3 regions of the Thalassobacillus sp. B23F22_16 genome follow, and region 1 is predicted to be linked to each of the others. Evidence: riboswitches for the same ligand, from Rfam matches in the RefSeq annotation. Region 1 holds a riboswitch; each other region holds the start of a gene.
The links. Region 1 has a riboswitch for thiamine pyrophosphate ahead of ACGTNI_RS01855 (thiamine phosphate synthase). Riboswitches for the same ligand answer to the same signal wherever they lie in the genome.
Positions count from the first base shown of each region.

Region 1 (7,655 bases):
TTTCTTAATGTCATAGGAATCAAGCAGTTCCGATACTGTTGTGATATGGTCAGGTAAATCAATGCTTCTTCCGTTAAGTTGAATATTCATAACTGGATGCTCCTTTCTTATCCAAACGCTTCGGTGAAAACAACTCCCGGAAAGCCTGAGGTACGTCTTGCTTCGTAATCAGATCCTTCATCATCTGCCCCGTAGCAGGTGCCAGTAAAATGCCATTTCGGTAGTGCCCGGTGGCAAAGTAGAATCCCGTAAGTGCCGGGTGCTCTCCTATGATCGGCAACCCATCGACAGACCCCGGCCGGATTCCTGACCAGAACTCCTGCATCGGTTCTTCTTTCAGTTCTGGAAAAACTGCAAACACACGATGCATCAGATCCGCCAGTCCTCCAGCGGTCGTTCCTGAACTTAAGTCATCAGGTTTGGACGTGGCTCCAACGATGTAACGTCCATCCGGTTTCGGGACGATGTAAAAATCGTTAAAGAACAACGCTTCCTTAAAATAATGCTTGCCTGGTTGAATCGAAAAGCATTCCCCCTTCACAGGTACGATTGGGTTATTCATCCCTGTCGCTTCAAACCATCGCCCACTGTCCGCTCCGGAAGCTGCCACAACCCGGCTCGCTGTTACAGAAGCATTCTCTAATTGCACCGTGAACATGTCCTCCGTTTTTGTTACATCAAAAACATTTGTGTTTTCCAGTAAGTCGCCGCCATAAAGCAAGGCCGCCCGTTTCAAAGCTTCGCAAGTGGCAGTTGGTTCGACATGGCCATCCTTAGTCATAAACAATGCCCCGGAAACCTCCGGCGGAAGATCAGGCACTTTATCCCTTACCTGTTCGGCTTCCAGCCATTCCAGGCTGGTGAACGCATGTTTTTTCTCCAGGAGCTCCTGTTTATGCCCTTCATCCATCGCGACTTCCATCATTCCAAACGGAGAAAGCCCGATATCAATCGCTGTTAGTTCATGAAGTTCCTTCCTTAAGACTTGATATAAATCTCTGCTTTTTTCACAAAATTCATGATAGGCATCGGATGCCTGGTGCTCCGTATGAACCCCGAGCATCCCTGCGGCTGCTTTCGTAGATTTCTGGCCACTCACCTGCTTATCAATGACAACGGCACGGACCCAGCTTTTGTTCAAATAGTAGGAAATAGAATGACCAATGATGCCACCGCCAATGATCACGACATCATAATGTTCCTTCATGGATCGTTAGCTCCTTTACATACCTTTTTACAGCTTGAAGCGGTTGTGCAGCCTCGAAGATCCCCGACATGACAGCAACCCCCGCGGCACCCGCTTCCTGTATTTCTAGTATTCTATCGGGAGTGATACCACCAATCGCGATCACAGGAATATCAATCGAAGAAGTGATAGATTCGAGCTCCTCAAGGCCTCTTGGCTCCATTCCTTTTTTGCTGCTTGTTGCATAAACATGACCAAACATCACATAATCGGCACCTTCCTCCTCTGCCTGTTTTGCCGCTTGAAGGGAATGAACCGAGACCCCAACCTTCAGAGAAGGATCCGTCTGTTTCACCTTAGTCACCCCGGAGCCCTTTTCTTTCAGGTGAATATTGGGGGCTCCAGTCTCACCGGCAACATCTAATCGACTATGGATACACAGCTTGTCCCTATTAACTCCGCTTGCAATTAACCCTTCTACTATCGACTGATAGTCAGCATCATTCATGTGAGTTTCTCTTAGAATAATGAGATCTACCAATGGTTCAATTTCTGCAATTGCCGCTGACAACGTCTGCCTTCTCATCTTTCCATTTGTCACTGCCACCAGTTTCATACCCAGCACACCTTTTTTAAGCATTAAAAATACCACTTCCCCCGGAGGAAAAGTGGTATGTCCCATTTACTTAAGTCGACAATCGTGAAAGAAACATAGACTTGCTCTTTCACGACGCCATCGTCGTCACTTTCCTCCGCTGGTGTTTCAAGCCAGATCAGGTTCCGAGGGTCCCAAAGTTATACTTTGATCTCAGCCTTAAAGGAAAGGCACCCCTAGTGAATATTTTTATGCAGTTTTTGGAAAACGCTTCATCTATTACTTTACAATAATTTCGCATTCTAGTCCAGTTTATTTTCTGATTTTTCCGAGCATTGATTGGTGATTTCTATAGCCACCTCTTCCTATTAAGAAAAAGAGTTAATATTTTGCTGATCACTTTTTTGCTGTAAAAGTTTCAGGAGATCCAGGAAATGGTCGTCCCGTGTATGAATCGCTTGTTCCCCGTGATCCTCATATTGGTAAAAACCTTGGTTCGTTCTAATCCCATGCTGATCGTTCTCCACCATTTCCTTTAAGAAGGAAGGGACTTCTCTTGTATTCGATAGATCTTCTAATATCTTTCCAACCATCGCTTGTGTGGTTTGCAGGCCGGCTAAATCCTGACTTTCCATCGGTCCGCAGAAAGCCCACTTAAAGCCCATGCTTCCTTTCATGGCAATATCAATATCTTCTGCCGTAGCCACTCCCTCTTCCATTAAGTGGAATGCTTCGCGAAGCATAGCTACTTGAACGCGGTTGACGATAAATCCTGAAATTTCTTTTTTCAGGACTACTGGCGATTTTCCGATTTCTTTCATTAAATCATAAGTTGTTTCGACGACGGTTTCCTCTGTTTTTTCTCCCTTAACAATCTCCACAATTGGTACCAGTTGTGGCGGGTTGAAAAAGTGAGTAATGACAAACCTTTCCGGATGCTTCGCTTTTTGAGTTAATTCCTCCAGTGGAAAAGTGGACGTATTAGACGAAATAATCGTTTCGTCTGAAACACTATCCTCGATGATTTCGTATGTATCCAGTTTTTTCTCCAGATCTTCCGGTATGGATTCAAAAATAAAGTCAGCACCTTCAATAGCTTCATGCAAATCGGTTGTATACGTGATACGCTCCAGCGTCTGATTCATCTCGTCCTCTGTCAGCATCTCTTTATCAACCATGATTTTTAAGCTATTCGTCATGAGTTCTCTTGCATCTTCCAATGATGACGCTCGTCTGGCCCGGATTTTTACATTTTTTCCTGCCTGGGCAAATAATTGAGCAGCGCCATGCCCCATCACACCTGCTCCAAGTACGGTAATATTTTTCATTTTACTACCCCTTTTATATGGTTATTTTTATAAGATTACGTTCGCCCCTGTTTCTTCATCAAATGTAACATGTTTGCCAAAAGCACGCTCTCCATCACCTGGATATGAAGTATTAACTCTACTATCTATTCTAAAAATATTTCGACATTTATGAAACTTCGAATTCCGCTATATGCAACAACTTAGATTTTTTCACACAAATGAAAAACCCACTTCAGCATTCTGCTTAAGTGGATTCCTTCAGACTATTCAATCACTTGGTTTTCCAGCTTTCCGATCCCTTCTATTTCGATTTCGATATGATCGCCAGGCTTAAGCGGTCCCACTCCAGAAGGGGTTCCGGTGATAATCACATCCCCAGGGTTCAAGGTCATCACTTCTGTCACCTTGACAATCAAGTCCTCGATTTTATGAATGAGGTCATTCGTATTCGAGTGTTGTCTCACTTCACCGTTAATGGACAGCTTTATATCTACATGATTAGGATCCAGGCCTGTTTCAATTACCGGCCCCAGTGGTTTAAAAGTAGGAAAGGATTTAGCTCTAGTAAATTGTCCATCCTTTTTTTGAAGGTCCCTGTCCGAAATATCGTTATTGCACGTATAACCGAATACATACGACAACGCTTCATCCCTTGAGACATCTTTTGCTTCTTTTCCTATCACGACTGCGAGCTCTGCTTCGTAATCAATTCTGTGTTCCAAATTTGGTAAGGTCACTTTGTCTTCATGACCAATAATAGCTGTCGGGGAGACCATGAACATCATCGGCTCCTCAGGGATCGGCATCCCGCTTTCCTCGGCATGAAGGGCATAATTCAATCCGATGGCCACCAGCTGCCCTGGCACGACCGGTGGTAAAAGTTTCACTTCATTTAAATTAAAAGTAGTGTCGAGTTTACCTGGTGTCCCTTGCAAAAAGTCCCCGTCTAATTTTGTGATTGTATCTCCCTCTAATACTCCATACATTACTTCTTCCTTTACTGCAAACCGTACATATTTCATTAAAATAAATCCTCCCTTCTGTCTTTTCCTTCTATTCACGTATAAAAAAATCCTTCTCCTGTCATACGCATTCGCAGAAGGGATAACATCCACAAATCTATTTTCCGAATTGTATCGCTACGGTTCCCAAACCTTCAAATTCAGCTTGGAACGCATCGCCATTTTGTACCGGGACCGCTTTAGCCAACGCTCCTGCCAGAATACATTCTCCCGTATGCAAGGTAATATCGTATTCCCCTAAAGCATTGGCCAGCCAGACTACCGCTTCCAGAGGATTCCCCAATACCGCAGACCCTTTGGCATTATCGAGAAAGCTCCCATTTTGATATACGCTCATTTCTACATTTGGAAGGTCAAGCTCTTCCAGTCTTTTCTTCCCCTTACCAAACACGACACCGGCGGAAGAACCGTTATCTGCTACGGTATCCTCGAACTTGATTTTCCAATCCTTAATCCGGCTGTCAATAATTTCAGCTGCGGGAATGACATAATCGATTGCCTGCTTTACATCATCCAAGGTAACCCCTGGCCCCTTAAGGGAATCTTTTAGCACAAAAGCGATTTCGAATTCTACTTTTGGTGCAATAAAGCGGTCAGCATCGATAGGAGCTTCTTCCGAAAAGACCATTTCATCCAGTATGTGGCCATAATCAGGTCGATCAACCCCAAGCATCGTCTGCATCGCCTTACTTGTCAGTCCGATTTTCTTTCCTTTCATAACCGCTCCATTTCTTTTCCGCTCTTCCACATATTCTAATTGGATGTGATAAGCATCTTCCACGGAAATAGAATCATCCGTGTCGGTTAAGGGAGCGATCGGCTTGCGATTCTTTTCTGCTTCATAGATTTCCAGAGCTGCACACTTTAGCTTTTCAGCCATTATTCCCACGCTTCCTTTCCTGATCATACATGCTCGTATATTTTTTGAGTGGACAGGGACTTTCTCCAAATGACGGAAACGTCTGCCCCGTTAAGCGTCCTGGCTAATCGTTCATCTACTATTTGGAATCGATCATTTTCCCGGTTGTTATTTACTGTTGTGTAAAAGATTTCATTTCCCGTGTTAATTGTCACTTCATAGACCCCGCTCCCCGGCAGCATGTAATAATCTGCCGGTATAAAAGTCTGGTTAATTAATTTACCTCGAACTTCATACAAGCGCCCCATCATGGCAGACAGGTCATTGACGCGCCCTTCAGCAATCGTATTTCTAATGCGTGTCGAGCTTATCTTTTTTCCCAGGTACTCGATTTTATGGACCTTGGTCACAGCTAACTTACCATCTGAATCCTCTTTCAGGCGATCAATATTCCCTTCTCCCATCTTGCCGTAATGAAAATCATATCCTGCTACGGCATGCACGGTATCGAAGTTTACTAGATATTTTTCTACATATTGCTGCGGGGAAAGTGAGGCAAAGTGTGTATCAAATTCTACGATATAGAAGCAATCCACTCCCAATGTCTCCAGCACCTGTGCTTTGTCTTTCAAAGGCATCAAATAATCGAATTTCTTCTTCCCGCCGGAAAGGACGACTTTAGGATGGGGGAAAAAGCTCATCACCGTTAAATCCACACCCCTTCTTTCCGCTTCTTTTTTGGCTTCCCGTATTACTCTTTGATGCCCTTTATGCACGCCATCAAAGAAACCTAAAGCGATGACATTTTCTCTGGAATGCTTCTGCCAATAAGTCAGGTTCTGTGAATTTAAATAGATGGTTTTCATCCGCTTTTTCCCCTTTCCTTAAATAGATCAGTTAGATACGCTTTCCATTTCTTTTAGTTCACGATATTTCCCACAATTAAAGATCAATGGGTCGCCATCCTTCAGTTCCATCTCTGTGACACGCCCGACAAACAAGGTGTGATCTCCTTCTACATGTTCATTATAGATTTCACAGGAAAGCTGAACTAATGCATTTCTCACGACAGGAACTCCTTCCAGATAATCAAATTGGAACTCTTCCTCCGGTTGCTTTTGCCCGGCAAAAATCATTGATTCTTCCTGTTGCTCACAGGATAAGACATTCACGGAAAAATGGTTGCTTTCCTTGATTTTATGCAGCATCTTTGCATCTTCTTTTACCGATATCACAATCAACTTCGGATCAAGAGAAACAGACATGAATGCATTCGCTGTCATCCCGTGCACTTGTCCATCCGTTTCTGTCGCTATCACTGTCACCCCGGTTGCAAACTTCCCCATTGCATTTCTGAATTGACGATCATCCATCAAAATTACCTCCTTGATAGTAGTATTAAAATTTATTATTCATGCATCAGCTGGGTTGGAGTCCCACTGTTACACTCCTCTCACGCTTCATACCATCTGTTGCTACTTAAAATACCTGCGATTTACCATATAACTCTCCTTTTCTTGAAAGTAAAAATTATTCTGACAATTTTCGCGATGTGTGTTATAATGTTTTGCAACTTAAATATAGTGGTTACTCTTTAAATCTGGTCCATTTAAAATGTAACCGTTTCCAAATAATACTAGATTAAGAGATAAAGGAAAAAGTCAGAATAATATTGCTCCCCTCACCCCTTATGCCTCTCGCCTGGTGTTGATTAACTAAATAGTAGCACTTATGTTTTTGAAATGAATCCTACGATAAATAGCAAAATTCTTTGTTTTTTCGTGTGAAAAGTTTAAAAAGCTATTCACAGGAAGCCTCATCATAAGTGTTACTGAGTAACATTCATTAGGAAGGGGTGGCTGCATATGAGTACTGATTTGAGCCGCACAAATTTAAATGACGTATTTGAATTACCGAAAGAAGAGGCATTGCATGCTTTTTATGAACGGATGGTTACGATTCCGATTACGGCAATTTCGTCTTTAAAAAAGGAGCTGCGATCCACAATCGGAGACGATCGCTCCAAGGGAATTTTTGTCCGCTATGGCTGGCATAATGGTGTGAGTGACGGAGAAAAAGCGTTGAGCTGCGAGTGGAAAACAGAGCTTGACCTAATTAACGCCGGGCCCAAATTGCACCAGTTACATGGCTACCTCGATCGGGTCGAAATCGATAATATCCATTATGATGACAAGGGTGACTTGGATGCCATCGACGTCTCCTGGTTCAATTCATTTGAAGCGGATGAATATTTAAAAGGCGGGATTCCCAGTGACCAGCCTGTCTGTCACACCATGTGCGGATATGCGAGCGGGTATCTATCCACTGTCTTGAAAAGACCGATCCTTGTAAAAGAAACGAAATGCAGTGCCATGGGCGAAGATAAATGTGAAGTCATTTGTATGCCGATGGAAAAATGGGGACAAGAGCTGGAAAACGAATATCGGTATTATCAGTCCAACAGTATGATTCAGGAATTGGATGAAATCACTGCAAAATTTAAAAAAGAACGGGATAATTTAAATAAAGCTTACCATGTGCATCGGAAATTAATTGAAGAATTGCTGGCGAAACAAGGACTGCAAAAAATAGTCGACTTACTATATGAAACAACCGGTCTGCCGGTATTTATTGAAAATGAATACAATCAAATCATGGTCCAATCGGAGCATGTTACGATTGA
Region 1 is NZ_JBIEKD010000001.1:379,203-386,857, forward strand. It holds gene thiS (sulfur carrier protein ThiS) at 1-90, opposite strand, end outside; gene thiO (glycine oxidase ThiO) at 74-1,207, opposite strand; gene ACGTNI_RS01855 (thiamine phosphate synthase) at 1,191-1,826, opposite strand; TPP riboswitch at 1,917-2,029, opposite strand; gene ACGTNI_RS01860 (3-hydroxyacyl-CoA dehydrogenase family protein) at 2,150-3,109, opposite strand; gene ACGTNI_RS01865 (fumarylacetoacetate hydrolase family protein) at 3,355-4,113, opposite strand; gene ACGTNI_RS01870 (2-keto-4-pentenoate hydratase) at 4,211-4,993, opposite strand; gene ACGTNI_RS01875 (adenylyltransferase/cytidyltransferase family protein) at 5,017-5,838, opposite strand; gene ACGTNI_RS01880 (flavin reductase family protein) at 5,866-6,345, opposite strand; gene ACGTNI_RS01885 (helix-turn-helix domain-containing protein) at 6,838-7,655, shown strand, end outside.

Region 2 (7,655 bases), on a different contig from region 1:
AAAATAAGTTTAAACTATACCCATAGGGGTTATGGTAATAATGAAGAGGGGTAATGCTAAATGGAAACAATTATAACCATCGTAGCAGTAGCATTGATCATTGGCTTTTTAGCAAAACGATTGATGCCGGCTAAAGGCGTCGATCAAATTACAACTTCACAATTGAAGGACGAAATGAAACAGAAAAAAGGGAAACAATTCATAGACGTCCGTACACCGGGCGAGTATCAGGCGAATCATATTAAAGGCTTTAACAACCTGCCGCTTCAGCAATTAGGAAAGCAGACGGATCAGCTGGATAAAGAAAAGCCTGTCTATGTCATCTGCCAGAGTGGCGGCCGTTCCTCAGCAGCATCTGGCATGCTGAAGAAGAAAGGTTTTGAAAAAGTGATCAATGTCCAAGGCGGCATGAACGCCTGGAGAGGTTAAAAGGAGGATTTCTAACAATGAATAGTTTAACTGCAGAACAAGTTAAAGAAAAAATGGAACAAGGGGAACAACTGAATATCGTCGACGTTCGTGAAGTCGATGAAGTCAGCCAGGGCAAAATTCCTGGTGCGGTAAATATCCCGCTTCACTTGCTTGAGTTCCGTAAAGATGAATTGGATAAAAATAAAAACCATATCATGGTGTGCCGTTCCGGCGGCCGCAGCGGTCAGGCGACACAGTTCCTTGATCAGTATGGTTATGACGTTACCAACATGGAAGGCGGCATGATGTCCTGGACTGGTAAAGTCGAGTAATCGATTTGCCGCAGACACACATCAACTTTCATCTATAATAGGAGGTATTTTCAATGAAGGTAAACGAAGTATTAGATGCAAAAGGGCTAGCTTGCCCGATGCCAATCGTAAAAACGAAAAAAGCGATGACAGACCTGGAGCCTGGCCACGTACTAGAAATCCAGGCAACCGACCGCGGATCGATCGCTGATCTGGAAGCATGGTCTGAAAACATGGGTCATCAATACCTTGGATATAAGGAAGATGGCGATGTTTTGTATCACTATGTTCGTAAGAGTTCCGACTCCGAAGATAAACCAGAGAAAAAGCATGACCAGGTCGTTTCTAATGAAGACCTGGAAGGTAAATTGAATGACGAGATCACTGTTCTTGATGTTCGTGAACCAGCGGAGTATGAATTCGGCCACATTCCTGGAGCTGTATCCGTACCGCTTGGAGAAATTGATGAAAAAGCAGATGAAATCGAAAAAAATAAAGATGTCTATGTTATTTGCCGCACCGGAAGCCGCAGTGACATGGCAGCTCAGAAACTTGCAGAAAAAGGCTATAACGTATTTAACGTAACGCCAGGCATGAAAGACTGGAAAGGCGACGTAGAAAAATAAATCATTAATTGGAGGGGTTATCAATGCCAAAAGCAATGAACGCACAAGAAATTGCACGTAAAGTTATTGATAAAGAAGAATTGTTCATTTTGGATGTTCGTAACCAAAAAGAGTTCGCAGATTGGAAAATCGAAGGTGACAGTGTAGAAGTCATCAACGTACCTTACTTTGATCTATTAGATGGCGTGGAAAGCATCATGGATAAATTGCCAAACGAAAACGTGTTGGTCGTTTGTGCAAAAGAAGGATCTTCTATGATGGTTGCTGATCTGCTTGAAGAAGCTGGCGTGACAGGAGTTTCTTACTTGAAAGGCGGTATGAAAGCCTGGAGTGAGTACCTCGAGCCGGTAAAAGTAGGCGATACTTCTGATGGCGGTGAACTTTACCAGTTCGTACGTCTAGGAAAAGGCTGCCTATCTTATATGGTCATCTCTGACGGCGAAGCAATGGTCGTCGACTCTAACCGTATGATTCAGCCATACCTTGACTTTGCAAAAGAAAAGAATGCAAAAATCGTTCAAGTTGCAGACACTCATCTGCACGCGGACCACATCTCCGGCGGCCGTGCACTTCGTGAAGAAACAGGTGCTCAATACTGGCTGCCACCAAAAGATGCAACCGAAGTTCAATTCGATTACACCGCACTGGAGGATGGCACAGAAATTACAGTCGGTACCACTAAAGTTGGCGCTCAAGCTGTATATTCTCCAGGTCACACGATCGGATCTACTTCTTTCATCATCGACAGCAAATACTTGTTGACTGGTGACATCCTGTTCGTAGAATCCATTGGCCGTCCGGACCTTGCAGGCCTTGCAGAAGACTGGGTCGGCGACTTGCGCGACACACTTTACAGCCGTTACAAAGAGCTGTCTGAAGACTTGGAAGTACTTCCTGCCCACTTCGCTAACATGAGTGAAGTACAGGATGATGGTAAAGTATCCGCACCACTAGGTGAGCTTTACAAAGTGAACACTGGCCTGAACGTGGAAGATGAAGGCGAATTCCGTAAAATGGTTACAGAAAACCTTCCACCACAACCAAACGCATATCAGGAAATACGTCAAGTGAACATGGGTAAACTAACACCAGAAGAAGAAGAGAAGCGTGAAATGGAAATTGGACCAAACCGCTGCGCGGTATCCTAATGGGCTGCCCCATTCTAGTGGGGCTCCCGGTTAATTTTAAAAAAGGAGTGTATCAAAATGGAAGCAAATAAAGTACTAGATGCAAAAGGTCTGGCATGCCCAATGCCAATCGTAAAGACAAAAAAAGCGATGGATGAATTGAACAGCGGAGATATCCTCGAAATCCACGCAACAGATAAAGGTGCAAAAGCAGACTTAGCAGCCTGGACTGATTCCAGTGGACACGAACTCGTCGACCAGAAAGAAGAAGACGAAGTCCTCAAATTCTGGATCAAGAAAGGCTAAGGAATAAAGGGGGACAGACATACCAGCACAGCTGGGTGGCTGTCCCTTTCCAATTGGTAAGGCTTTCATAGAGATAAAGGGAGGAAGAAAAAATGGATTTATGGTTTTATGTCACGATATTCCTAATTGGCTTTGCAGGTTCTTATGTTTCTGGAATGGTAGGGATCGGCGGATCGATTATTAAATATCCAATGCTTTTATATATACCACCTATGCTGGGATTCGCCGCTTTTACCGCACACGAAGTATCGGGAATCAGCGCCGTTCAGGTGTTTTTCGCAACCATTGCCGGTGCCTGGGCTTACCGTAAAGGCGGTTATCTCAATAAAGATCTGATTATTTATATGGGTGCAAGTATCCTGGTTGGTAGTTTCATAGGAAGCTATGGTTCAAGATTCATGGGTGAAAATGGGATACAGATTGTCTACGGCGTGCTCGCCTTGCTGGCAGCCATCATGATGTTTATTCCACGCAAAAATGTGGATGATATACCACCTGAAGAGGTGACCTTTAATAAAACAATAGCCGCAACGGCAGGTTTCTCCGTCGGTGTTGCAGCCGGTATCGTTGGTGCAGCAGGTGCCTTCCTGCTTGTTCCGATCATGTTAACGGTTCTAAAAATACCGACTCGCGTAACGATTGCAACTTCTCTGGCCGTAACGTTCATATCATCGATTGGTTCCACTGTCGGGAAGGTGATGACGGGGCAGGTTGTCCTCGTGCCTGCGATAATCATGATCATCGCAAGTCTGATCGCCTCACCGCTTGGTGCAAAAGCAGGTCAGAAAGTAAACACCAAATTGCTTCAAGGGATTCTGGCAGCACTGATCGTCGGAACTGCTATCAAAATCTGGTGGGACGTTCTGCTTTAATGGTTTACAATGGATTGGAAATCTATTAAGCTATAAATAACTGAAAAATTGCATAGCGAATTTCGAGCACTAGGGGTGCGTGTAAGCTGAGAGGAGTCTTGGACTCTGACCCTTAGAACCCGAACTGGATAATACCAGCGTGGGGAAGTGCATGGTCTTAGGTGACACGTATAATAAATAAACGATACCTTCGAACTGCATTCCCCCGCGGGATGCAGTTTTTTATATGGAAAAATATAAAATTTGGAGGGTTATTTATGGAAAACCAAGTATGCAATGGAACAAGCAAGATTGTCGGGTGCCGTTTTTCAGTACACCCCATGACTGATGACTTCGTTTCTGTCATCCTGGGAGCTTTAGAGGAAGTGGATACGTCAAAGGTTTGGATGAAAACGGATGATGTCAGTACGTGTGTCAGGGGAAGACTTCCGCATGTCTTCGATGTCACACAGGCGATTTTCGCCCAAGCTGCCAAAACAGGTCATCATGTCGCTTTTTCAGGAACGTATTCCGTCGGCTGTCCAGGGGACACCGAGGGAGACGTGTATATGTCGGAAGATGACACAAAAATGAATAATCAGGATGACATGGATCAATACACCGCCTGTGATTTTGCCTTGTACCCGCTTGGTTCTGACAGTTATATGGAAATGATCATGGAACAGATTGAAGCAGCGAAGCAGCGGGGGCTGGAAGTGGAAAGTATTCATTATGCCACCAAGCTACGTGGAGAGGCCAGAGAAATTTTCGCGACACTTGAAAATGCATTCGCGGTCACTCAGGAGCATAACAGCCATGTGGTCATGACGGCTTCCATTTCAGCCAACAGCCCGTCCCATCAGAAGGAGAATGACGATGAATAACTGGAAAATGAGAGAAATCGTTGTCATGTCGGTTCTGTCTGTTGTTTTTGCTGTGGTATATCTGGCGTTTCTTCCAGTTGGAAAGCTGCTTGTCGGCTTTTTCGGACCGATCGGTTATGATTTGATTTTCGGTATCTGGTTCATCGTATCGATTATCGCAGCTTATATTATCCGGAAGCCTGGTGCAGCATTTTTATCCGAGACCATAGCAGCGATCATTGAAGTCATGCTCGGAAACGCTGTCGGGCCGATGTTGATTGTCTCCGGTATGATTCAGGGACTTGGCGCAGAAGCAGTGTTTGCCGCCACCCGCTACCGTTTGTACAATGTCTGGGTACTGATGGGTGCTGGTATGGGGTCCGCGCTGTTCAGTTTTGTATGGGGTTACTTCATCTCAGGGTATGCTGCTCTTGCTACTTCTTATGTAACTGCGATGTTTATTGCCCGGATGATCAGCGGTGCGGTCATTGCAGGATTGCTAGGAAAAGCACTGAGTGACGCGCTTGCTAAGACCGGTGTGCTATACAATTTCGCCCTTGGAAAAGAGCATAGGAGAAATAAACATGGCGCCGCATGATTTAATTGAGGTGAAAAACCTTACCGTCAGCTACGAAGAAGCAAAAGAGCCTGTTTTGGATGGCTTGAATCTTTCCCTTTCTAAAGGAGAAACCACGTTGCTGCTCGGCCCCAGCGGCTCTGGCAAAAGCACCTTGATGTACAGCCTTAATGGCCTGTACCCCGAAGAATTAGATGGAAAGCTGACAGGGGAACGCTTTTACAGGGAACGCCCTTATGAAGCGTTTAATCCAGGAGAATTAAGCAGGCGGATCGGTGTGGTGTTCCAGGATCCCGAAAGCCAGTTTTGCATGCTTACAGTCGAGGATGAAGTAGCATTTGGACTGGAAAATCTCGACACGCCTCCTGACGTTATCGCTGCGAAAGTGGACTGGGCTCTGGAGCTGGTGGGTTTGTCCGATGTGAAGGAAGCGACGATTACGGCTTTGTCCGGCGGAATGAAACAGAAGCTGGCATTAGCCTGTATCCTCGCTATGGATCCGGAGTTGATCATATTAGATGAGCCGACATCCCTGCTCGATCCCCACTCGAGGCAAGCGTTTGTTGAGACCGTCATCTCCCTTCAGCAGGAAAAAGGATTTGGCTTGCTGATCATCGAGCATAACCTCGATGAATGGCTGGCCTATGTGGATCGCTGCCTGCTAATGAATCGTAATGGGAAACTTTTTTATGACGGACCATTAGCACAAGGATTCCGGGAGCATTATGAGACGATTCAAAGGGAAGGAATATGGGTGCCTCGTCTGTTTCGGACGGCTTATCAACTGATGCAACGAGGGATAATCAATGATAGAAAAGAGTTCCCTATTGAATTAGAAGCTATCTCTCCACATATTCCGCCTGCATTTTTCAAGAAAAAAGTCTCTTATTCGTCGGCAATTCCTCATCTCTCCCTGGAAAATGTCAGCTATAAACACATCATTCATCCGGTTACGTCCACCATCCACAAAGGGGAGTGGGTGGCTATTGTCGGAGCAAACGGAGCAGGGAAGACGACGTTAAGTCTGTTGCTGGCTGGGTTGAAGGCACCCTCAGGAGGAACAGTCACACTGAACGGCAATCGTTTGAAAGAGTATCGAAGTGAAACCCTATGGCAGGAAGTCGGCTACGTATTCCAAAATCCTGAGCATCAATTTGTGGCGGATACAGTGTTTGAAGAAGTCGCCTTTGGCCTTCGGCTGCAAGACCTGCCAGAGCCCGAAGTAAAAGAACGCACGGAAACCATGTTGGAACACTATGGCTTAGCGGCGCACAAGGATCGCCATCCTTATACGTTGAGTCAAGGTCAGAAGCGCCGGTTGAGTATTGCAACGATGATGGTAGAGAACCAGGGGCTGCTGGTTTTGGATGAACCAACGTTTGGACAGGATGAACATTCGGCACAGGAAATTATTGCGCTGTTGCAGCAACGGCAGCAGGAAGGTGGGACCCTGGTGATGGTTACCCATGATATGGAACTGGTCGATCAGCATGCCGACCGTGTTCTTGTCATGGAAAACGGGACCCTGGCCTTTGATGGTTCTCCTGAGGAGTTATGGAAAAAAGGGAAGCGCTGGCTGGCTCACCACCAATTACAACAGCCATTTCGTGTCCGGCTGGAACAAGCGCAAAAGAAAGGAGCGGCGGCAATTGAATCTGCAAGAGCTTAATCCCAGTGTGAAAGCGATCACGCTGATTGTAGGTGTGTTTTTACTGGCTTTCGTTTTCGATCCGATTACGCCGTTATTGTTTTCGCTTGGAATCATAACCATTACATTTCTTTTCGGGCACGTTTCTTTTAAAAGGTGGGCGCTTTATTTTATCCCTTTCTTTATCATCGCTTTCGGATTCTTCTGGACGACGCTTGTCTTTAGTGACAGCAGTAATCATTCAGGGAGGCTGATAGAGGCTGGGTTTTTAACTTTTCCACTGGAAGGATTTCAAGTTGCCGTATCACTCGCCTTGCGCGTGCTGGGTTTCGCTCTGTTATCCTTACTGTTCATTTTGACAACCAATAAAACCGATTTTCTGCTCAGCTTAATGCAGCAATTGAAGCTGTCGCCGAAAATCGCTTATGGCGTACTGGCCGGCTACCGGTTTTTACCGCTGATGTTAACCGAGTTAAAAACAATCCGCATGGCCCATCGCATCCGAGGTGTTCACCGGGGGAGAGGGATCAGCGGGCGGGTCCGTGAACTGAAACGATATGTCATCCCGCTGCTCGCGAGTGCCATCCGAAAAGCAGAACGGACCGCAGTCGCTATGGAATCTAAAGGATTCACAGGCAGCAGGCAGCGCACCTTCTACCGGACCATGAACGTATCCTATAAAGACTGGGTATTCCTCGGTATGGTACTGGCCCTTTATGGCATCAGTGTGTATGCTTCTGTTAGCTGGGGTTACTTTGAATGGTATAACGGCCAATTATAAATTCTCACCTCATTTTGTCATGAAAAAAACTGCTTTTATTCACTTAAAAGCAGTTTTTTGGTTTGACTGGCTCCAATTCTGAAAATGTCTAGTAAGTTATTTATTTTGTCTAGCATATGGTATGTACTGTCTAGTATGAACACTTTTTGTCTAG
Region 2 is NZ_JBIEKD010000007.1:128,424-136,078, reverse strand. It holds gene ACGTNI_RS08065 (rhodanese-like domain-containing protein) at 61-429, shown strand; gene ACGTNI_RS08060 (rhodanese-like domain-containing protein) at 447-743, shown strand; gene ACGTNI_RS08055 (sulfurtransferase TusA family protein) at 797-1,348, shown strand; gene ACGTNI_RS08050 (MBL fold metallo-hydrolase) at 1,372-2,496, shown strand; gene ACGTNI_RS08045 (sulfurtransferase TusA family protein) at 2,554-2,781, shown strand; gene ACGTNI_RS08040 (sulfite exporter TauE/SafE family protein) at 2,874-3,653, shown strand; TPP riboswitch at 3,715-3,816, shown strand; gene ACGTNI_RS08035 (YkoF family thiamine/hydroxymethylpyrimidine-binding protein) at 3,911-4,516, shown strand; gene ACGTNI_RS08030 (ECF transporter S component) at 4,509-5,093, shown strand; gene ACGTNI_RS08025 (ABC transporter ATP-binding protein) at 5,080-6,741, shown strand; gene ACGTNI_RS08020 (energy-coupling factor transporter transmembrane component T family protein) at 6,722-7,501, shown strand.
Region 2: it holds a riboswitch for thiamine pyrophosphate, as region 1 does, so the genes downstream of both, ACGTNI_RS08035 (YkoF family thiamine/hydroxymethylpyrimidine-binding protein) here and ACGTNI_RS01855 (thiamine phosphate synthase) in region 1, are expected to answer to the same signal.

Region 3 (7,655 bases), on a different contig from region 1:
TGAACACGCTTACATTTAACGGCAGACTGTTTTATGAATGTTATTCTATTTTACTATGTATCTCTTTGAATTAGAAGTTGTTCGAGGCCTTCCTTTATTACATTTTGGGGTATCTGCCGTGGATTTGCAAGCTGCGTTCCGTAGAAAAAACCCCTTAATAACCATTTCCTGGTTATTAAGGGGCGGGAAGTGTTAAAGCTGTCGAACGGCTCGTGGTATATCAGCTGCCTGGGTGACGGCGCTGATAACTGCTACCCCATCAGCACCTGCGGAAAGGACATCCTTAGAGTTTCCACAACTGATGCCGCCAATTCCGACTATCGGCAAAGAGGAGTATTTTCTCCTCAACTCTCTTACCCATTCAGGACCGACAGGATTTTTCGCATCTGCCTTGGTAGTGGTGGGAAACATGGGTCCTGCACCCAGGTAGTCCACCGCTGCTATCGTGCTTTTCTCAACCTCCTCCCAGCTTGATACGGATAATCCGATGATTTTGTCGGGAAAAATTTCACGCAGATCGGCAGGCGATTCATCGCTTTGACCGACATGTATCCCATCTGCATCGAGTGATTCAGCCAGGTCTGTATCATCATTGATGATAAACAGGACACCATGTTGCTTGCAGATTTGCCGTAAAAGCAACCCTAGTTGTACTTTTTCTTTTCCTTGTAAAGCTCCTTCTCCTTTTTCCCGGTATTGAAAGGCGGTGATCCCCCCCTTGATGGCTGCTCTTAAAATTTCTTCCGGTGCTCGGTCGCAATTAACGCTGCCCATCACTAAATATTTACGGAGCCTATCTTTTAATTTCACGAGTTTGTCCTCCTCAGTTGAGCAGTTTCCAGAGAAAGAGCATCGATAAATGCAGGTACAAACGTGCCTGGTCCGGTAACCGCAACACTATTCGCGGCATACTCGGCTGCTAACCCATAAAACTCTACCGCTGCCAGTGCCTTCCTTTCAGCCGTGCCTTCTACTGTCAGACAAGCAGCCAAGATCGATCCTAACAGACAGCCTGCTCCGGTTACTTTAGAAAGGATGGCATGCCCGGTCTCATTGGTTTCCATACGCTTACCATTACAGACTACATCCGTAGCACCCGATACGACCGCCAACGTGCTGTAACGGTTAGCTACCTGTTTTGCCACCTCACCGATATCCCCCGATCCGCGCGATTCGACACCTTTCATTTCCCAGGAAATATCGACAAGGTTCGCTAGTTCAGCAGCATTCCCTTTGATAGCTGTCGGTTGGACTACTTGTAATATTTCCTCGACGGCATGTCTGCGAAAAGGGGTTGCGGCCACACCAACTGGGTCTAGGACAACCGGAAGGCCCTTGTCGTTGGCTGCCTGTCCCGCTTTTACCATGGCTGGAATCTCTGGAGCAGTCAGCGTGCCAATATTAATTAGCAGGCCATCGGCATTGGCAGCCATTTCTGCTGCTTCCTCTTCAGCTTTTGCCATGACTGGCGCTCCACCAAAAGAGAGCAGGCCATTAGCTGTAAAATTCATAACCACCTGATTGGTCAGATGATGGATGAGTGGTGTATTTTTTCTAACCTCTTCGATTACATTCACTGCCTGACCTCCTCCCGTATCGCCCAGTGATTCGTTGGACCGTTTCCATATCCCAGGTTGAATGCATGGCGTATCGCTGCTGTAATATAATGCTTCGAGCGTTCTACCGCCCTCACTAATGGAAGGCCCTGGCTTAAAAAGGCCGTAATTGCCGCAGAATACGTGCACCCGGTGCCATGCGTGTTTTTGGTAGAAATCCGGTCTGTTTCAAATACATGCACTTTATTACCGTCATATAACACATCAATGGCTGCCTCTTGCAGGTGTCCTCCTTTGATAAGGGCTGCTCCTGCTCCGAAGCCATGGACAATATGCGTTGCCGCTTCCTTCATATCGGCTACTGTCTCCACCTTTTCTTCCGTAATATAGGCTGCCTCAGCGATATTTGGTGTGATGAGAGTGGTGAGTGGAATCAGCTGCTGACGTAAATATTGCCGTGCCTCCGGTTCAATCAGTGCTTCACCGCTTGTCGCTACCATCACAGGGTCCATGACATAAGGCACCTGGAGTTCAGGAAGCGTATCAACTATCACTTTCATCATTTCTTGATTAGCAATCATGCCAGTTTTCACCGCGTGGATAGGCATATCGGAAACGATGGATGCCAGCTGCTGCTGGATCATCGCTGTCGGCAAATGATGAACAGCCTGGACGCCTGTTGTATTCTGTGCCGTCACGGACGTGAGAACGGACATACCGTAGCATTTCAGCTCTTGAAAGGTTTTTAAATCAGCCTGAATGCCTGCTCCGCCACTTGAATCGCTTCCCGCTATCGTAAGAGCACAAGGGGTTGCGGTACTCATCGTTGCATCACCCTTTTCTTCACCGGCCATTCTTCACACGTATAAGCCATCTCCCAGAATGCAAGTTCCAGCTGACAGCTTTTTCGAAAAGCTTCTTTCATGCGAATGCGTTGCCGCCCGGATGCTTCTTCAGCTAATCTATCCAGTCGTTCGCACAGCTTTCCAGTCAGGCCTCTCACCTCTGCCTCTGCATAGAAAGTTATCCATGGATAAAATGGATGATCATCATTCGGTTTATATTTTTCCATCAGTACCTGACCGATTTCCAGGTAAGTCCATGGACATGGCAGCAGGGCACAAAGAATTTCAGCTAAGTCTCCTGTTTGGGCATGGTACATCATGTGCTTGATATAGTGGTCTGCCGTTGGCGGGAGCGGGTACCCTTGCATATCTTCATAAACTACACCCGCCTGCTCACAAAAGTTATGGTGTGGATGGGTTTCACTGTTTAAAACAAAGCCTATTTGATCATGGAAGAGAGATATATCGTCTCGATTGCTTGATTTAGAGACGGCAATACCATAAATGTGCATAAATGCATTCAAATACTCAAAGTCTGCCTTAATATAGTGCTTAAGGGCTTCTTTAGGCACCTTACCTTTTCCAATTCCGTCTACAAATGGATGGTTGAATATCTCCTTAAATATAGCGTCATTTTCTTTTCTTAAACTTTCTGTGAAAGTCATGGTAAGCCTCCTTTAATAGTCAGGAAGCTACTAGGGGGAATAAAAGTAGATAGATAGAGGGTAATGAAGTTAGTCCTCTCCTACTTCCCTGCGCTGGCATTATCCAGATCAGGTTCCAAGGGACAAAGGAAAGATTCCTTATCTCAGCTGAACGCGCCCCTAGCAGTTTTCCGTAAATGGGTTATTTAAGAAACTCTTCTTACAGAATGAAATAATTGATCTTACCTGATTTTTATGACGTACCGATAGCTACAAACACCGCCATCGTCGTAAACAGAAGCGTCCGGTTCATCTTCTTCCTCCTTTCTCTACCGGGGGTGTCTGAAATGAAAAAAGCCAGATCCTCAGAGGACCTGACTTGGTAGGTTAAAAGAAAATAGACGTATCTTCCGACTACTTCCCTCCGCTGGTACTAACCAGATCAGGTCTATAAGAGTCGGAAAGCTTTACGCGCTTTCCTCTCAGCCCGCCATTCAGGGCACCCCTAGTAGTGTTCATAGTTATTCATTTGAATGTTACATATATATCATAGCAAAGATCCGTCAGCGCTTTCAATAGCTATTATTGATTGTTTACAGGCTTTCCAACAACAAGTACATACCGGTAAAAAGTAGAATGATATAGGTTCCCACCCGAAACAGCCGCTGGCTAATCCTATGAAACAACAGCTGCCCCAGAATGAGTCCGGCAAACACCACCGGTAAAGCAAGCCCACTCGCTTTCCACACCTCCAAATTAGTTCCTGCGAATACCACTTGAATGATTAAACTAACCAAATAGATGAATAAATAGAAAGCAAGTGTCGTTGCGCGCAGTTTTTCCTTATTCGTATCGGTACCGGAAAAGTAAAGGAGAATTGGCGGTCCGGGCATACCGATACTGGTCGTCATCGCCCCCGATAAGCCTCCTACTACAAAGTCCCTTTGTAGAGACTGATGGGTTCGGAACCGAAAGATCAAAAGTACGGTCAACACTAAAATGACGATGCTGATACCGAGCTTCAATTTCGTCATATCTGCCAGCAGAAACAGGAGGATACCAGCAGGAAGCCCTCCCACACTTCCGATCACGAATCTTTTTAACACACCGAGGTCGACATCCTGGCTGATTTTTCTGATCAACACAGCAGATATGACAAGAGAAAGTGCCAGATTAATCTGGATAGCCTCTCTGGGTTCAAATAGAAATAGTAAAAACGGCGTCGCCATGATGGAAAAGCCGAAGCCGGTACTCGTTTGTAAAATAGAAGCAATAAGAATAATGACTATGAATACGAGCAGGGAATCCACATAAACACCTTCTGTCTGAGACTTTTAAACTTCCTTTTGCTTTATAGCAAGACAGCATCCTTTTCACCAATGTATAGAAAGTATATAATCAAAGAAGATTGTCAAAAAATATCAATATTTTTTCGCGTGAATGATGTCTTTCTATGATAACATGTTGATGTTATTGGTTTTGGTTTAAAATAAAAATATCTACATAGATACAGGAGTGTAATTATGGCGGAAAACAAAGGATCCATGAAGTTTATTGTAATACTGACGGTCGTAGTCATTGGACTGATCGCTGCTTTTGTTATGTTAGACAATAATGGCAATGGCGGTGAAAGCGATACGGCTTCTTCCGGCGGTGATGCTCCGGCAATCGATGGTCACCCGACAATCGGGGAATCGGATGCACCGGTTGAAATCGTGGAATTTGGAGATTACTTGTGCCCGGCATGTAAAGTATGGAGCGACCAGGCATTTCCCCTGGTAAAACAGGATTACATTGACACCGGAGATGCCAACTTCACGTATATCAATGTGCTATTCCATGGCGAGGACTCCGAGCTTGCATCCTCGGCAGGCGAAGCGGTTTATAAACAGGACCCTGATGCATTCTGGGATTTTTCCAAAGCGTTATATGAAGCCCAGCCGGAAGAGCATGAGGAAGGCTGGCTGACGAAAGAAAAGATCATTGAAGTAGCGGAAGATAGCGTGCCATCTATTGATACCGCACAGATGAACGAAGATATGGACTCTGAAGAGATCCAGCAGGAAGTGGAAAAAGATGACAACCTGGTCAAGGAACATGGCGTCCAGGTTACACCGACCATCATGATCAATGGCGACATGGTGGAAGATCCATTTAATTATGAAGAAATCTCTACGAAAATTGAAAAGGCGATAGAGGAAAGCAATGAATAAGAAAACGAATGGTCAGCCAATTTTTCTTTATCTGGCATGGCTCGCTGCTGTCATTGCTACGTTAGGCAGCCTTTACTTCAGTGAAATAAGAGAGTTCATTCCGTGTGAATTATGCTGGGTACAACGGATTTTCATGTACCCGCTCAGCATTATTCTTGGTATCGCGACTTTCCTGAATGACCGCAGCATCATTAAATATGCCTTGCCGCTTTCCATCATTGGCGGACTGGTTTCCATTTTTCATTATATGGAGCAAAAAGTCCCTGGATTTGCGAGCATCAAACCTTGCGTCGGCGGTGTTCCTTGCAGTGCGGAATATATCAACTGGCTAGGGTTCATTACGATCCCTTTCCTGGCACTCCTTGCCTTTACACTGACTACAATTTTCTTATTCATCGCAAGGAAGAAATAAACTTTTTAAGCTTAGAGCCTGACACAGATGCTCTGAGCTTATTTTTTGTGGTAATGGGAAAGCTGTTTTAAAGAATGTATGACTCTTAGGACATATGTCCTTTCCAAAACTTTCAACTTCCTTTTAAATAAATGCAGAAAAGGAGGATGAAGGATGAAAGGTGCTTTATTTTCCCTGCTTGGAGGAATCTGTATCACGATGCAGGGAATATTCAACGCAAGAATGAGCGATGCGATTGGTGGATGGCATACGACGGTAATGGTCCATATCGTAGCCTTTACAATCGCTATGATTATTTATATAAAAGTAAGAGATGGAAAAGGAAAGAGCTTTAGAAACGTTCCATTTCTATATTTAATTGGAGGGTCATTTGGTGTCATTGTCGTTTTTTCAGAGTTGACAGCCATTCACAGTATTGGCCCTGCCGCAGCTATTGCTATCCTTCTCGTTGCACAGATAGGAACGGCGTTTATTATAGAATCACAAGGATGGTTCGGGGAAAAGAGAATTCCAATTACGCTGCGGCAAGGACTCGGGCTAACGATGATGCTTGCCGGTGTTATTCTTTTTCAATTGTAAAAGAAGGTGTGTAAACGGTGAAAGAATTCAAAACCGCTGATGCAGAAGTCTATATCAAGCGTTATGAGCTTAGTAAGGTCTTTCCAGAGCATTTCAGACCCCTAATGAAGGTTTATCAGTTCAAGAAAGGAAATGTGTTATTCTCAGCAGGCGACGAGCTGGAGGAACTCTATATTCTGGTGGATGGGAAAATAAAAATCTTTACGCTTACTCCTGAAGGAAAATCATTAATCAACCGGTTCAAGCGTCCTCTGGAGCTCATCGGAGATGTGGAGTATGTCAAAAGAAATACGGTGTTCAATTCCGTTGAGGCTGTAACGGATGGCGTGATGCTTGCAGCGTCATTTGCCGATTTGGCGAATCTGGAACAAGATCACCCGCCATTTACACGTTTTTTACTGGAAACGTTAGCCCGAAAGTTTTATACCGAAGCCCATACCACGAACCTTAACATGCTTTACCCGGTGGAAGTGCGGCTCGCCAGCTATTTATTATCGATTTCCTCCGTCAGTGAAGGAACGATTTTCCATCAGGAAATGCATACATCGAATTTAATGGAGCTGGCTGAATGGTTAGGCACCAGTTATCGTCATTTAAATCGTGTGTTAAAGAAGATGGCGTCTGACAATATCATTGAACGGGCTAATGGCTCGATTGCTATTAAAGACCTGGAAAAGCTCAGCATCCTTGCAAAAGGGAACATCTATGAATAAGGAGGAACATCAATGACTGGAGTGTTATTAGCGGTTATTGCAGGTATTTTAATCAGCCTGCAGAATGTATTCAATGCCAGAGTTAGTGAAAAAACAGGTCCGTGGGCAACGACTTCTCTTGTATTGGGGCTAGGGCTTATCTGTTCATTACCCGTCTTTTATTCCATCGAGAAAAAAAGCATTTTAGAATTTGGAAATGTGAATCCTGTATTTTTGTTTGGGGGAGTATTTGGCGTAGGGATCGTTTTCTTTTTAATGAGAGGGGTAACTTTGATTGGCCCGGCTTACGCCATTTCAATTGCACTTATTTCGCAAATTGTGATAGCTTTTATTATTAATACAGGCGGTTGGTTTGGGTTTGAAGCTTCTGCCCTTTCCTGGCAGAAGCTGCTCGGAATTGCTTTATTAATCGGCGGAGTTCTTGTCTACAAGCTGGAGAAACAGACCAGTGAGAACAAGCGTGAACAGGAAGCAGGAAAGTCAGCTTCTTTTAAAAGAAAGCAGGCTTCCTACTCGGCTAAACAGGAATTTTATCAGGAAAGGTCCTAAAGATGTAGTCCTCTCGTGTTTAGGAGCAGAAAAGAGCGAATTTTATAATTCCTAGACAGTGAAAAAAGAAGCCGTCTCTGGGGAACGGCTTCTTTTTCATTTGGCTCTATTGTACCGGTACTTCGATGCCCAATAATGGCGGAT
Region 3 is NZ_JBIEKD010000013.1:40,583-48,237, forward strand. It holds gene thiE (thiamine phosphate synthase) at 193-810, opposite strand; gene thiM (hydroxyethylthiazole kinase) at 807-1,577, opposite strand; gene thiD (bifunctional hydroxymethylpyrimidine kinase/phosphomethylpyrimidine kinase) at 1,574-2,380, opposite strand; gene tenA (thiaminase II) at 2,377-3,066, opposite strand; TPP riboswitch at 3,135-3,237, opposite strand; TPP riboswitch at 3,448-3,562, opposite strand; gene ACGTNI_RS11595 (sulfite exporter TauE/SafE family protein) at 3,639-4,355, opposite strand; gene ACGTNI_RS11600 (DsbA family protein) at 4,569-5,258, shown strand; gene ACGTNI_RS11605 (disulfide oxidoreductase) at 5,251-5,670, shown strand; gene ACGTNI_RS11610 (DMT family transporter) at 5,824-6,249, shown strand; gene ACGTNI_RS11615 (Crp/Fnr family transcriptional regulator) at 6,267-6,962, shown strand; gene ACGTNI_RS11620 (DMT family transporter) at 6,975-7,511, shown strand; gene ACGTNI_RS11625 (DUF4387 domain-containing protein) at 7,618-7,655, opposite strand, start outside.
Region 3: it holds a riboswitch for thiamine pyrophosphate, as region 1 does, so the genes downstream of both, tenA (thiaminase II) here and ACGTNI_RS01855 (thiamine phosphate synthase) in region 1, are expected to answer to the same signal.